Regions from separate parts of the Hydrogenophaga sp. RAC07 genome, predicted to be linked through region 2. Evidence: riboswitches for the same ligand, from Rfam matches in the RefSeq annotation. Region 2 holds a riboswitch; the other holds the start of a gene.
What was found. Region 2 has a riboswitch for thiamine pyrophosphate ahead of BSY239_RS04080 (purine-cytosine permease family protein). Riboswitches for the same ligand answer to the same signal wherever they lie in the genome.
Positions count from the first base shown of each region.

Region 1: linked by a shared signal. The riboswitch ahead of thiC (phosphomethylpyrimidine synthase ThiC) and the one ahead of BSY239_RS04080 (purine-cytosine permease family protein) in region 2 are both predicted to bind thiamine pyrophosphate.

Region 1 covers NZ_CP016449.1:2,802,653-2,809,835, forward strand. The annotation lists gene BSY239_RS13055 (amino acid ABC transporter permease) at 1-267, shown strand, start outside; gene BSY239_RS13060 (amino acid ABC transporter ATP-binding protein) at 287-1,072, shown strand; gene BSY239_RS13065 (hypothetical protein) at 1,079-1,405, opposite strand; gene BSY239_RS13070 (alpha/beta fold hydrolase) at 1,615-2,415, shown strand; gene BSY239_RS13075 (spermidine synthase) at 2,485-4,512, shown strand; TPP riboswitch at 4,560-4,674, shown strand; gene thiC (phosphomethylpyrimidine synthase ThiC) at 4,796-6,703, shown strand; gene BSY239_RS13085 (helix-turn-helix domain-containing protein) at 6,714-7,183, opposite strand, start outside.
Region 2 covers NZ_CP016449.1:867,313-874,495, forward strand. The annotation lists gene BSY239_RS04060 (thiazole synthase) at 1-768, opposite strand, end outside; gene thiS (sulfur carrier protein ThiS) at 777-974, opposite strand; gene BSY239_RS04070 (FAD-dependent oxidoreductase) at 982-2,070, opposite strand; gene thiD (bifunctional hydroxymethylpyrimidine kinase/phosphomethylpyrimidine kinase) at 2,103-2,942, shown strand; gene BSY239_RS04080 (purine-cytosine permease family protein) at 2,963-4,285, opposite strand; TPP riboswitch at 4,356-4,466, opposite strand; gene BSY239_RS04085 (LysR family transcriptional regulator) at 4,617-5,558, opposite strand; gene BSY239_RS04090 (HAD-IA family hydrolase) at 5,632-6,342, shown strand; gene BSY239_RS04095 (class 1 fructose-bisphosphatase) at 6,376-7,183, shown strand, end outside.

The DNA of each region.
Region 1 (7,183 bases), 1.9 Mb from region 2:
GGCCTGTTCCGGCGCATCGTGCTGCCGCCGCTGGCGCTCTCGAGCGCGCCGGTGCTGGGCAACCAGCTGATCCAGATCATCAAGGACAGCGCCTTCCTCACCATCATCACGCTGCCCGAACTCACCCACGCGGTGAGCTCCATCCAGTCGCGCCACTTCATCCCGTTCGCCGCCTTCCTCACCGCCGTGCTGCTCTACTGGGCGCTTTGCCTGGTGGTGGAGGCCGGCGTGGCCGCCGTGGGGCGTTTGGCCGAAGCGCGGCGCTGACCTCCCAACCGAGCCCACCATGCCCACACGCATCCCCCTCCTCAGTGTCCAGTCGCTGCGCAAAAGCTACGGCAACCTGCGTGTGCTCGACGACATCTCGTTCACCGTGGCGCCGGGCGAAACGGTGTGCCTGCTCGGGCCTTCGGGCTCGGGCAAGTCCACGCTGCTTCGCTGCATCAACTGGCTGGAGCGCCCCGACAGCGGCCGCATCCTCATCGACAGCCAACCCATCGGAGTCACCAGTGGCGGCGTGGTCATGAACGACCAGCAGCTCGCGCAGGTGCGCACGCGCATCGGCATGGTGTTCCAGCAGCTCGCGCTGTGGCCCCACCTCACCGTGTTGCAAAACGTGATGGAGGCACCGGTGCATGTGCAACGCCGACCCAGGGACGACGTGCGCGCCGAGGCCGAAGCGCTGCTGACGCGCGTGGGACTGTTCGACAAACGCGATGTGTTCCCCGCGCGCCTGTCGGGTGGTCAGAAGCAGCGTGTGGGCATTGCGCGCGCGCTGGCCATGAAGCCCGCGCTCATGCTGTTCGACGAGCCCACCAGCGCGCTCGACCCCGAACTGGTGGGGGAGGTGCTGGCCGTGATGCGCGACCTGGCCGCCGAGGGCATGACCATGCTGGTGGTGACCCACGAAATGGCCTTCGCCCGCGAGGCGGCCCACCGCGTGGTGTTCATGGACCACGGCGTGGTGGTGGAGACGGGCTCGCCCGAGGCTTTTTTCAATGCGCCGTCCACCGAACGGGGACGGCAGTTCCTGCAACGTTTCTCGAACGGGCGGGCCGCTCTGGCCGCCTGATGCGTTTCAGCGCTTGGGCATGCCGGGACCCTGGCCCCCACCCGGTCCCATGCCGCCGCGCACCGGCGGCAACTCGGGCAGCGTGGCACCACGCTCCTTCGCCCGCGCCTGCATCTGCTCATGGTGTTGCACGCGGAGCTGCTCACGTTCTTCCAGTGTGCGGGCCGCGCGCATCCGGTCGCGGTATTCCAGCCGCTCCTGCTGGGTCATGAGTTGTGCGCCATAAATCGGCGCCTCATCCGCAGCCAGAGGGCCGGGAACCGCCGGTTGCGCCATGGCAACTCCCGAGATGGCGGTGAAAAACAACGCTGCGGCAAGCATTCCGGGTTTCATGAAGGGCTCCATCAAGGTGTGAAGTCCCATGGCACAGGCCATGGGACAGGGCCGCCCATGGTGTCCTGAGCGGTGCCAGTTCCCGTTGATCGCGCTCAACCCGAAGCCGATCACAACGCCGGGTGTCGACGGACACCCCGGTTGCCGTGTCAAATGGCAGCGGCACCCGAACGGGCATTGCACGCCCAGCACCCTCCATGGAGCACCCCATGCCCGATGTCCAACCCCACACCCGCGAAGCCGGTGCCGGCCCGACCGTGATCTGCCTGCACTCCAACGCGAGCCACGGCGGCCAGTGGCGTGCCCTCATGGCGCGGCTGGCTCCGCGCCACCGCGTGTTGGTGCCCGATTCCTATGGCTCGGGTGCCAGCCCCGAGTGGCCGTCAGACCGCCGCATCGCACTGGCCGACGAAGTGGCGTTCCTCGACCCGGTGCTGGCCCGGGCCGGCGATGCCTTCAGCCTCGTGGGCCATTCGTATGGGGCGGCGGTCGCGCTGATCGCGGCGCTGCAGCATCCGCAGCGCGTGCGTGCGCTGGTGTTGTACGAGCCCACGCTGTTCTCGCTGATCGAAGCCGACGGCCCGTCGCCCAACGAAGCCGACGGCATCCGCAACGCCGTCGCCGCCGCGGCGGCGGCGCTGGATGCGGGCGACAAGCCGCTGGCCGCCCAATGTTTCATTGACTACTGGATGGGCCCGGGCAGCTGGGACGCCACGCCACCCGAGCGCCAACCCGCGATTTCGAACTCGACGGCGAACGTGCGCCGCTGGGCCCACGCCCTGATGACCGAGCCCACACCCCTGGCCCGTTTTGCCGACATCGAGATTCCGGTGCTGCTCATGACGGGCGCTCGCTCCACAGTGTCGGCCCACGGCGTCGCCCGGCGTTTGCTGGGTGTTCTGCCTCGCGCCGAGCATGTGGTGTTCGAGCAGCTTGGCCACATGGGACCGATCACGCATCCGGAGCCTGTGAACGAAGCGATCGACGTGTTTCTGCAGCGCCACACCTGAACGCGCGAGACGGCGGGCGGTTCAGCCGCGCAGCCATACTTCAGCACCTCAGGCTCGCCACGCACACCCATGCCGCTCTTCGCCGCCACGGTCTTTCTCTCCGCCTTCCTGCTGTTCCAGATCCAGCCCGTCGTGGCCAAGATGATCCTGCCGTGGTTCGGCGGCTCGTCGTCGGTGTGGACGCTGTGCATGGTGTTCTTCCAGGTGGAGCTGCTGCTGGGCTACGCCTACGTGCACCTGCTGCACGAAAAGATCAGCGCCGGGCGCCAGCCCTGGGTGCACGGCGCGCTGCTGCTGCTGAGCCTGGCCACGCTGCCGGTGGTGGCCGACCCGTCGTGGAAGCTCGATGCCCAGGCCTACCCGACCTGGAGCGTGCTCGGCGTGCTGGCCACCACGGTGGGCGTGCCCTACCTGCTGCTCTCGACCACCGGCCCGCTCATGCAGGCCTGGTACGCGCGCAGCTTTGTGAGCCAGGGTGTGCAGCCCTACCGGCTGTATGCGCTGTCCAACCTGGCGTCGATGCTGGCGCTGCTCTCGTACCCGGTGCTGGTGGAGCCGATGCTGGCGGTGAAGCCGCAGGCCTGGGTGTGGTCGACCGGCTACGCGCTGTTTGTGCTGGTGTGCGTGGCCACCGCGGCCTACACCGTGCGGCGGCAGAACGACGCGGCCACCGCCGCCCCGCCGCTGGACGACACACCCCGCCCCGGCTGGCGCGAGTGCCTCATGTGGGTGGGCCTGGCAGCCACCGCTTCGATGCTGCTGCTGGCCATCACGCGCCACCTCACACAAGACGTGGCGCCCGTGCCCTTTCTCTGGGTGCTGCCGCTGGCGTTGTACCTGCTGAGCTTCATCCTGTGTTTCGACGCACCGCGCTATTACGTGCGCCCGTTCTTCCTGTGGGTGGCCTTGCCGCTGGCCTTCGTGGCGCTGGATCTCGCCATGAATCAGGGCCTGGACGTGCCGGTGCTCGTGGCCTTGCTGTGCGCGGCGGTGTTCGTGTTCTGCATGGTCTGCCACGGCGAGCTGGTGCGCCGGCGCCCGCCCGTGCGCCACCTCACGCTGTTCTATCTGATGCTCTCGGTGGGCGGCGCGCTGGGTGGCCTGTTCGTGGGGTTGGTGGCGCCGGTGATCTTCAATGCCTACTTCGAGTTGCCGCTGGGCCTGTTTCTGTGTGCGCTGCTGGTGGTGCTGGTGCTCTGGCCCGAGCTGCGCGACCAGCGGCCACACTGGCTGCGTGGTGCCTTGCTGCTGGCGCTGTTGCTCTACGGCGCGCGCCTGTCCAGCATCTCGCTGGACTATGTGCAGGGCTACACCGAGGTGGTGCGCAACTTCTACAGCCAGACGCGCATTGAAGAGGGCGTGGACGAAGACGGCCTGGGCCCCATGCGCAGCATGGTGCACGGCAGCATCACCCACGGCGAGCAGTACCTGAACCATCCGAAGCGCGCCACCGCCTACTACTGCGAACGCACCGGCATCGGCCGCGCGCTGCAAAGCCTGCCCACCGACCGTCCGCGCCAACTCGGTGTGGTGGGCCTGGGCGCGGGCACGCTGGCGGTGTACGGCCGCGCGGGCGATCAGATGCGCATGTACGAGATCAACGACCAGGTGCTCGACCTCGCGCGCAAACACTTCAGCTACCTGGCGGACAGCGCGGCGAACATCGTGCCGGTGCTGGGCGACGGCCGCCTGATGCTGGAGCGCGAACCCCCGCAAGCTTTTGACCTGCTCGCCATGGACGCCTTCTCGGGCGACTCCATTCCCACCCACCTGCTCACGCTGGAGGCGTTCGACGCCTACATGCGCCACATGCGCCCCGACGGCCTGCTCGCCGTGCACATCACCAACACCTACCTCGACCTGCGCCCGGTCATGGCCTCGGCCGCACAACACGTGGGCAAGGTGGCGTTGCTGCTCGAATTGCCGGGTGGCCACGGCGATCCGTTCTGCCGGCGTTCCACCTGGGTGGTGTTCGTGAGCGCCGCCCAGGCCGCTGCGCTGCCGCCAACGCTGCAAGACGCCCGGGTGCTGGAGCCACGGCCCGGGTTCCGGCCGTGGACGGACACGTTCTCGAACCTGTTCGACATCCTGATCTGAACCCGCGGCAGCAGGCGGGCCCACAAGCGCCCGGCGCGCATACACTCCTCCTTGCTCCGGGGTGCACCGATCTGAAAGGGTCGGGCGCTGAGATGGCTGACCAGCCAAACCCGTGAACTTGATCCGGTTAGTACCGGCGAAAGAAGAGCGCATGCCCCACGCGGCATGTGGGTGTCCCCCTCCTCCGTTTTTCATGGCGGAGGTGGCTCACCCGCCGTCGCGGTCCCTGGGGCGGTCCTCCGGAGCATTCACTGCCCATCCACCGGAACCGGAGACCGCCACCATGCATGCGTCCGACAAGTTGCCCGCCACCCCGTTCGCCCTCAGCCGCGAACCCTTCCCCGCCTCCCGCAAACTCCACGTCCCCGGCCAGTTGCCGGGTGTGCGCGTTCCCATGCGCGAGATCGCGCTCACCAACGGCGAACGGGTCGTGGTGTACGACACGTCGGGCCCGTACTCGGAGCCTGCGGCCGCCATCGACGTGACGCGCGGTCTGCCCGACGTGCGCGGTGCGTGGATCGCCGCGCGCGGAGACACCGAGACCTATGCCGGCCGCGCCCGCCAGGTGCTGGACGACGGTGTGAAGAACGAGGCCCGCCAGAACGACACCACCATCGAACGCATCGAAGCGCTGCGTGCCCAGGCCGCAGGCCTGCAGCGAACGCCGCGCCGCGCCAGGAGCGGCATGAACGTGACGCAGCTGCACTACGCGCGCCGCGGCATCGTCACGCCCGAGATGGAATTTGTTGCCGTGCGCGAAAACGGCCAACGCGAATGGATGGCCGGGTACCTGGGCGACGCTGCCCGCGAGTCGCGTCTGCGCGGCAACCCCATGGGCGCGCGCATCCCGGACGTGATCACGCCCGAGTTCGTGCGCGACGAGGTGGCGCGCGGCCGCGCCATCATCCCGGCCAACATCAACCACCCCGAAGTGGAACCGATGGCCATTGGCCGCAACTTCCTCGTCAAGGTCAACGCCAACATCGGCAATTCGGCGGTGACCTCCAGCATCGAGGAAGAGGTGGACAAGCTGGTCTGGGCGATCCGCTGGGGCGCGGACAACGTGATGGACCTCTCCACCGGCCGCAACATCCACACCACGCGCGACTGGATCGTGCGCAACTCGCCGGTGCCCATCGGCACGGTGCCGATCTACCAGGCGCTGGAGAAGGTGGGCGGCGTGGCCGAAGACCTCACCTGGGCGATCTACCGCGACACGCTGATCGAGCAGGCCGAGCAGGGGGTGGACTACTTCACCATCCACGCCGGTGTGCGCCTGCCCTTCATCCACCTCACCGCGAACCGGCGCACGGGCATCGTTTCGCGCGGCGGCTCGATCATGGCCAAGTGGTGCATCACACACCACCGCGAGAGTTTTCTGTATGAGCACTTCGACGAGATCTGCGAGATCATGAAGGCCTACGACGTGAGCTTCTCGCTCGGCGACGGCCTGCGCCCTGGCAGCGCGGCGGACGCCAACGACGAGGCGCAGTTTGCCGAACTCAAGACGCTGGGTGAGCTCACGCAGACCGCGTGGCAACACGACGTGCAAACGATGATCGAAGGGCCGGGCCATGTGCCCATGCACCTGATCCAAGCCAACATGGACGAGCAGTTGAAGCACTGCCACGAGGCGCCGTTCTACACGCTGGGGCCGCTGACCATCGACATCGCACCGGGCTACGACCACATCGCCTCGGCGATCGGCGCGGCCATGATCGGCTGGATGGGCACGGCCATGCTGTGCTACGTGACGCCCAAGGAACACCTGGGCCTGCCCGACCGCGACGACGTGAAGCAGGGCCTGATCGCCTACAAGATCGCCGCCCACGCAGCCGATATCGCCAAGGGCCATCCGGGTGCCCGCGCGCGCGACGACGCCATGAGCAAGGCGCGTTTCGAGTTCCGCTGGCACGACCAGTTCAACCTGGGCCTGGACCCCGACACCGCGCGCGACTTCCACGACGAGACCTTGCCCAAGGACAGCAGCAAGGAGGCGCACTTCTGCAGCATGTGCGGGCCGAAGTTCTGCTCGATGAAGATCACGCAGGACGTGCGCGATTTCGCAGAGAAACAGGGTTTGAGCGAGGCCGACGCGCTGGCGCGTGGCATGGCCGCCAAGTCGGCCGAGTTCAAAGCCGCGGGCGGGTCGTTCTATGTCCCGGTGGAGACCTTGGCCCGCAAGGCCTGACGCCCGCTGGCTAGGTTGGCGGCGCTTCAGGTGTCACCAGTGCCAGTGCTTCGCGTTTGCCCAAGGCCAGGCGCTCCAGGATCTTGGGCACGCGCGAGGCGCGTGGCACGGCGCCACCGGACTCCCACTTCCAGATCGAGAGCGACGACACACCCAACAGCCGGGCCGCCTGTTCCTGCGTGAGGCCCAGCCGGGCCCGCTGCGTTTTCAAGCGTTCTGCGGTGAACACCACTTTGCGCCCGGGCTTGCCCCGGGGCGCCCCGGCACCTGCCGCGCTGGCCGGTGGCGCGCTGCGCGCCGGCTCGGCCCGCGTCCTGCCCAGCTGGTTGGTCTGGGTCTGCAGGGCCTTGAGCTGCTTCTTCAGGGCCGCGATCTCGGAGCGCTGCTGCAAGGAGGTCTTGCGCAAAGCCCCGAGTTCGTCGCGCAGTTCCTTGCGCGCCACGCGGGCGATCTCTTTCTTGAGGGAATCGGCAAAGGTGG
Region 2 (7,183 bases):
GCTGGGTTGGGCGCTGTCCTGCGCTTGCATGGCGCCCGACCGGTACGCCGCGCGGCCTGCGCGCACAGCGTCGGCAAACGCACCGGCCATGTCCACGGGGGACTGGGCGAGTGCCACGGCGGTGTTGAGCAGCACGGCGTCATAGCCCCACTCCATCACGGTGCAGGCGTGCGACGGCAGGCCCAGGCCGGCGTCCACGATCAGCGGCACCTTGAGGCGCTCGCGCAGCAGGCGCATGGCGTAGGGGTTGACCGGACCGCGGCCGGTGCCGATGGGCGCGGCCCAGGGCATCACGGCCTGGCAGCCCACGTCGACCAGGCGCTGGCACAGCACCAGGTCTTCGGTGCAGTAGGGCAGCACCTTGAAGCCCTCGTTGATGAGCTGGCGCGCGCAGTCCACCAGGTTGAGTGTGTCGGGCTGCAGGCTGTAGTCGTCGCCGATGAGTTCGAGCTTGATCCACGGCGTGTTGAACACCTCGCGCGCCATCTGCGCGGTGGTGATCACCTCTTGCGCGCTGTGACAGCCGGCGGTGTTGGGCAGCACCGGCACGGCCAGCTCCTGCAGCAGTTTCCAGAACGCCGCACCCGCCTCGGGCTGCACCGCGCCCTGGCGGCGCAGCGAGGCGGTGAGCATGGCGGGCTGCGCGCGGCGCACGGCCGCTTCCAGCGTGGCGGGCGAGGGGTAGCGCGAGGTGCCGAGCATCAGGCGGCTCTGGAACACCTCGCCGTACAGGATCAGCGGGTCGTCGTGGGTGATCGGATTGGTCATGTCCATGTTCAGCCTCCGGTGATGGGCGCGATGATTTCGATGCGGTCCCCTTCAGACAGCACCTGCTGTGCGTAGGCGGTGCGCGGCACGAACTGCAGGTTGACCGCCGCGGCGAACACGGCCGGCGGATCGCACACGCGCAGCGCGTCGGCCAGCGTGGCGCCCTCGGGCAGCTCGCGGGGTTCGTGGTTGATCAGGACGTTCATGGGGGGTTCAGTGGGCGGTGTGCTGGAGCGACAGGCCCCATTGTTCGGCCAGCGCAGACCGTCCATTGTCCATGGCCTGCAGGGCGGCATCGAGCATGGCCGGGGCGATCAGGAAACCGTGGCGGTACAGGCCATTGATCTGCATGCGGCGCGGTGCGCTCAGCCGGATCCCGGGCAGGTTGTCGGGCAGGGTGGGGCGCAGCTGCACGCCCATCTCGATGATGCGTGCTTCGCCAAATCCGGGGTGCACCGTGTAGGCCGCGCTCAGCAGCTCCAGCGTGGAACGCACGCTCGCGGGCGACAGGTCGTCGGACTCGATCTCGGTGGCGCCGATGACGAACATGCCACCCGGCTTGGGCGCGATGTAGAGCGGGTAACGCGGGTGCAGCAGGCGCGTGGGGCGAGACAGGCTCACGCCCGGCGCATGCACCCGCGCGACCTCGCCGCGCACACCACGCAGCGCGCCCCACTGCGGCTGGGCACCCAGGCCGCGGCAGTCGAACAGCCAGGTGTCGGGGCCCGGGTCCACCTCGGCCGGGCTGCGTGGACTGTTCCAGTGCACGGTCACCCCGAGCAACAGCATCTGGTGCGCGAGTGCGGCCAGCAGTTCGCGGTTGTCGAGCTGGCCTTCCTGTGGCAGGTACAGGCCCTGGGCGAAGCGGTGGTCGAGCGCGGGCTCCAGCGCAGTGAGCTCGGCGGCATTCAAACGCTGCGCGTGCGGCAACGAGGGCAGGGCGGTGGTGGTGCGCGCGAGCTGGCCCGAGAAACGTTCGGCCTCGGCCGCGTCCTGCCGGTGCCACAGCACCACGGTGCCGCTTTGTTGAAAGAACACCGGCTGCGCCAGCGTGGCCAGCAGCTCTGGCCAGCGGGCCAGCGCGTGTTGCCCCATGCGCACCACCGGCAGTTCGGTCACCGCCGACTCGGCCAGCGGCGCGAGCATGGCGGCAGCCACGCGCGCAGCGGCGTTTTCGGCCAGGGGGCCGCCGGCGTCGAACACCTCGACCCGGTGGCCGCGCTGCGCCAGCGCGCAGGCCAGCAGCCGGCCCATGAGGCCGGCACCGAGCACCACAGCGGTGGAATTTCTGTCGATCGTCATGAATGTCCTTGGGCACTGCGAGAATGCGCGCCATGACCACTGAACCCCAACGCTACACACGCGTCCTGTCCATCGCCGGCTCCGACAGCGGCGGTGGCGCCGGCATCCAGGCCGATCTGAAGACCTTCGCGGCGCTGGGCTGTTACGGCATGACGGCCATCACCGCGCTGACGGCGCAGAACACGCTGGGCGTGAGCGCCATCCACGGTGTGCCGCCCGAGATGCTCAAGGCGCAGCTGTGCGCGGTGTTCGACGACATCGGCGTGGACGCGGTGAAGATCGGCATGCTGCACGCGCCCGACATCGTGCGCACAGTGGCCTGGGCACTGAAGCACTACGGCGTGAAACAGGTCGTGCTCGACCCGGTGATGGTGGCCACGTCGGGCGACACGCTCATCACGCCCACGACCGTGCAGGTGCTGGTGCACGAGCTGTTCCCGCTGGCCACGGTGATCACACCCAACCTCGACGAAGCCGCGCTGCTGCTCAGCCGCACCATCGATTCGGCGGACGAGCTCGAAGCCGCCGCGCGCGATCTGTTCGCCATGGGCGCGCCGGCGGTGTTGCTCAAGGGCGGGCATCTGCCGGGCATTGAAGTGGCCGATCTGCTGGTCACCGGCGTCGGCCCGGTGCAGCGACTCGCTTCGCCGCGCATCGACAGCCGCAACACCCACGGCACCGGCTGCACGCTGTCGTCCGCCATCGCAGCCCATCTGGCGCTGGGTGAGCCGCTGGACCAGGCCGTGGCGCTGGCGCGCCGCTACATCCTGCAAGCCATCGCGCAGGGCGCCGACGTGTACACCGGCGCCGGCCATGGTCCGCTGAACCACGGCTTCGCGCCGGTCCCGCAACACAAGCGGGCACGGGGCTGAAGCGCTGCGCGGCTGGTCCATCAGGCCCGGGCGGGGGTGAGGCCACCCGCGTTGCGCGGCCTTGAAAGCGCGGCCAGCGCAAACGTGAAGGCCAGGGTGGGCAGGGCAGAGCCGAGGTCGGGTGCGTACTGCTTGAGCAGGTGGTAACAGGCGATGCCGGCCACCCACACCGCCGCCGCACTCCAGTCCACCGTGCGCGCGGTCACGCTCGGCACCACCGCGCCACTGCCCAGGCGCCCCAGGATCACGCCGTAGAGCGGCACGAACACCGAACTGAGCAGCAGCAGGAAGGGCTCGATCGCGTGGATCGGCAGGAACAGCGCGAGCACCGTGCACACGGCGGCAAACGCCAGGCCGGCGCGCTTGATGCTCCAGCGCGGCTGCAGGCTGTGCACCGAGACCGCGCCCGAGTGCGCGTCGCCGTAGGCGTTGTCCATCTCGTCGAGCAGGATCAGGCCGAGCGCGATCAGGCCGCCTTGTGCGAGCAGCAGCGCGCCCACGAGGTTGGTGCCCGGCTCCACCGTGCTCACCACCAGCACACCCAGCGCGTAGCACCAGATGTTGGCCAGCGCATAGCCCAGCCAGGTGCCGCCCAGCGTGGTGGCGGCGCGTTTGCCGTGGCGCGCGTAGTCGGCCACCAGCGGCAGCCACGACACGGGCATGGCGATCACGAGGTCCATGGCGGAGAACAGGCCCATGCCACCCGCACCCGGGCGGTTCCAGAACGCGTCAAAGCCCTGCGCTTGCAGGCGGGTGCCGAACTGCCAGGTGAGCCAGGCCAGTGAGGCAATCACCAGCGGCAGGCCGAAGCGGCTGACGAACTTGCGCACCAGCTTGAGCATGGAGCCGGCCATGAGCGCGATCAGCACACCACCCCAGAGCAGCGTGGCCAGCAGCTTGCCGCCGGTGCCGTCGAGCAGGCCACCGGGCTCGCTGCCCAGCGCCTGCTTCAGGATGGCCACCGTGCCCTCCTGCATGATGACCAGCTCGAAGGTGGTCCAGCCGACCAGCTGGGCGATGTTGAGCAGCACCGGCAGGCGCGCAAACGCGCTGCCGTAGGTGGCGTGCATCAGGCCGGCGCTGGCCAGCCCGGTCTGGCAACCCAGCCGCGCGGTCCAGGCCAGCAGGCCGGCGCCGATGAGCGAGCCCAGCACGATGGCAATGAGCGCGTCTTGCGTGCCCACGGCCGGCACCAGGTAAGCGCCGATCTGCATGACCAGCAGGCCCGTGCCCAGGCTGAACCAGAGTGCGGCGTGTTCGTGGAAGTGGAAGACCCGGTCGCCCTGCGGCACGGGGGTGAGGGCCAGGTTGGCCGGTGACGAATGCGAATGGTCGGATGCCATCAATTGCTCCATGCAAGTTGAGGCAGGTGGGCTGGGCAGACGCCACCGGGAGCGCCTGATGGCGGTGGTGGACGGTATCGGCCTGCTTCCCTGCGCGAGGATTACCTCAATCAGGTTCAAAGGGACTTTCTCAGTCGCACCCGGGGTGAAAAACCCCGGGACAACACCCCTAGCGGATGTGCCTTGCGGCACGGGGTGGAGTATACGAGCGCGGACCACGCGCAGCGGGGGAGCGTGGGGGCACCGATCCGGCGCCGGGCCGCCCCAAGCCGGATCAGCCCCCTCGGGGGGCAGCGGACCACGCGCAGCGGGGGAGCGTGGGGGCTTTTTTTTACCCTGCCGGAACGAGTCGCATGAAGCGGCCGTACTCGTCGGCCAGAAAACTCTCCGCGCGCTCCAGCATGAAATAACGAAACGACTCCGCCGCCGGCGACAGCAGCTTGGACAGTGTGTGCACCACGTTCCAGCCGCGCAGCACCGGGCTGCCTTCCACGTCGAGGATGGCGATCAGCTTGTGCTCCAGCTCCAGGCCGATGGTGTGCAGCGACAAAAAGCTGATGCCCATGCCGGCCATCACCGCCTGCTTGATGGTTTCGTTGCTCGACATTTCCATGACCACGCGCGGTTCCATGTGGGTGCGCTCCAGAAACTGCTCCAGCGCGGCGCGCGTGCCCGAACCCCGCTCGCGCAGGATGAACCCGTAAGGCTTGAGCGAATCGACCGTGGGGTGGCCCACCTTCAGCAGGGGGTGGTCGACGGGGGCCACGAACACGTGGGGGTGGGCGGCAAACGGCTCGGCGCGTGTGGCCAGCTCGGTGGGCGGGCGGCCCATGATGGCGATGTCCACCTCGTTGCCGTGCAGCATCTTCACCAGCTGCTCGCGGTTGCCCACCGCCAGCTTGATCTCGATGCCCTCGTGGTCGCGCTGGAACTCCGCCAGCAAGCGGGGCAGGAAATACTTGGCCGTGCTCACCATGCCGATGGTCAGCGTGCCCACCTCCAGCCGCTGCAGCCGCGCAGCGGCGTCTTCCGCGTCTTTCAGCGTGGCCAGCACCTTGCGCGCGTAGACGAGCATGTATTCGCCCGCTGTGGTCAGCGAGACCTGGCGGCCCCGACGGTCGAACAAAGGCAGGCCCACATGGCCTTCGAGCTCCTTGATCTGCATGGTCACGGCCGGCGGTGTGAGGTGCAACACCTCGGCCGCGCGGGCAAAGCTGAGGTGGCGCGCCACCTCGTTGAACACGCGCAGCTGGCGGAAGGTCGCGTTCTTCATTCAGGTTTAACTTAATCGAAATTCAACGAAACTTGAATTTACCTTAGTTCAAGCCGTCCCTACAGTGGATCGCATGCTCAAAGCCCTGATCTTCGATGTTGACGGAACGCTGGCTGACACGGAAAGCGTGCATCTGGCCGCGTTCAATCACGCGTTCGACATGGAGCGTGTGGGCTGGCACTGGGACACCGCGCTGTACACCCGGCTGCTGGAGATCAGCGGCGGCAAGGAGCGCATGCTGCACCACTGGCGCAGCGTGCAGCCCGACCTGACCGAGCTCGGCGCCGGCGCGGTGCAAGCCACCATCGACCGCCTGCATGAGCTCAAGACTGCGCACTACGAGCACGCGGTGCGCGCCGGCGCGGTGGAGCTTCGCCCCGGCGTGCTCGCGCTGATGAACGAAGCCCGCGCGCAGGGCCTGCACCTGGCCATTGCCACCACCACCTCACCGGTCAACATTGCTGCGTTGCTCCGGGGTGCCATCGGACCGGACTGGCGCAGTGAGTTCCTGGCCGTGGGTGATGCGTCTTCCTCGCCCATCAAGAAGCCGAATCCGCAGGTCTACCTGCAGGTGTTGGGCGACATGGGTTTGCCGGCTTCGCAGTGCCTGGCATTTGAAGACTCCGCCAACGGCCTGCGCGCGGCCACCGCCGCCGGGCTGCGCACCGTCATCACACCCAACAGCTTCACCGCGCACCACGATTTCACGGGCGCCCTGCGCGTGGTGCCCGACCTCGGCTCGATCGGACTCGCGCAGCTGCGCGAATGGCACACCCGGGGCTGAGCTTGCCTGCACGACAACAACGAGAAACGACCGATGCCCTTGTCCAAACGCTCCACCCTGACCCAGTTCCTGATCGAGGAGCGGCGGCGTTACCCGCACGCGAGTGGCGACTTCAACGCGCTGATCCTCGATGTGGCGCTGGCCTGCAAGGCGATTGCGCGCAGCGTGGCCTTTGGCGCGCTGGGCGACATGCTGGGCAACCACGGGGGTGGCGACAGCGTCAACGTGCAGGGTGAGACGCAGAAGAAGCTCGACGTGATCAGCAACGACATGTTCATCAAGGCCAACGAGTGGGGCGGGCATCTGGCGGGCATGGCGTCGGAAGAAATGGAGCAGCCGTATCCGATTCCCACCGAGTACCCGCGCGGCAAGTACCTGCTGGTGTTCGACCCGCTGGATGGGTCGAGCAACATCGACGTGAACGTGTCGGTGGGCAGCATCTTCAGCGTGTTGCGCGCGCCCAAGGACGTGATCGACTCGGGCCGCGAGGTGGTGGTGGACGACTTCCTGCAGCCCGGCGCGCAGCAGGTGGCCGCGGGCTACGCGCTCTACGGCCCCACCACCATGTTCGTGCTCACGGTGGGCAGCGGGGTGTACGGTTTCACGCTCGACCCCAACCTCGGTGAATTCAAGCTCACGCACCCGCACATCCGCATTCCGGAGGACACGCACGAGTTCGCCATCAACGCGTCGAACAGCCGCTTCTGGGAAGCGCCGGTCAAACGCTATGTGGACGAATGCCTGGCCGGCAAGACAGGGCCGCGCGGCAAGGACTTCAACATGCGCTGGATCGCCAGCATGGTGGCCGAGGCGCACCGCATCCTCATGCGTGGCGGTGTGT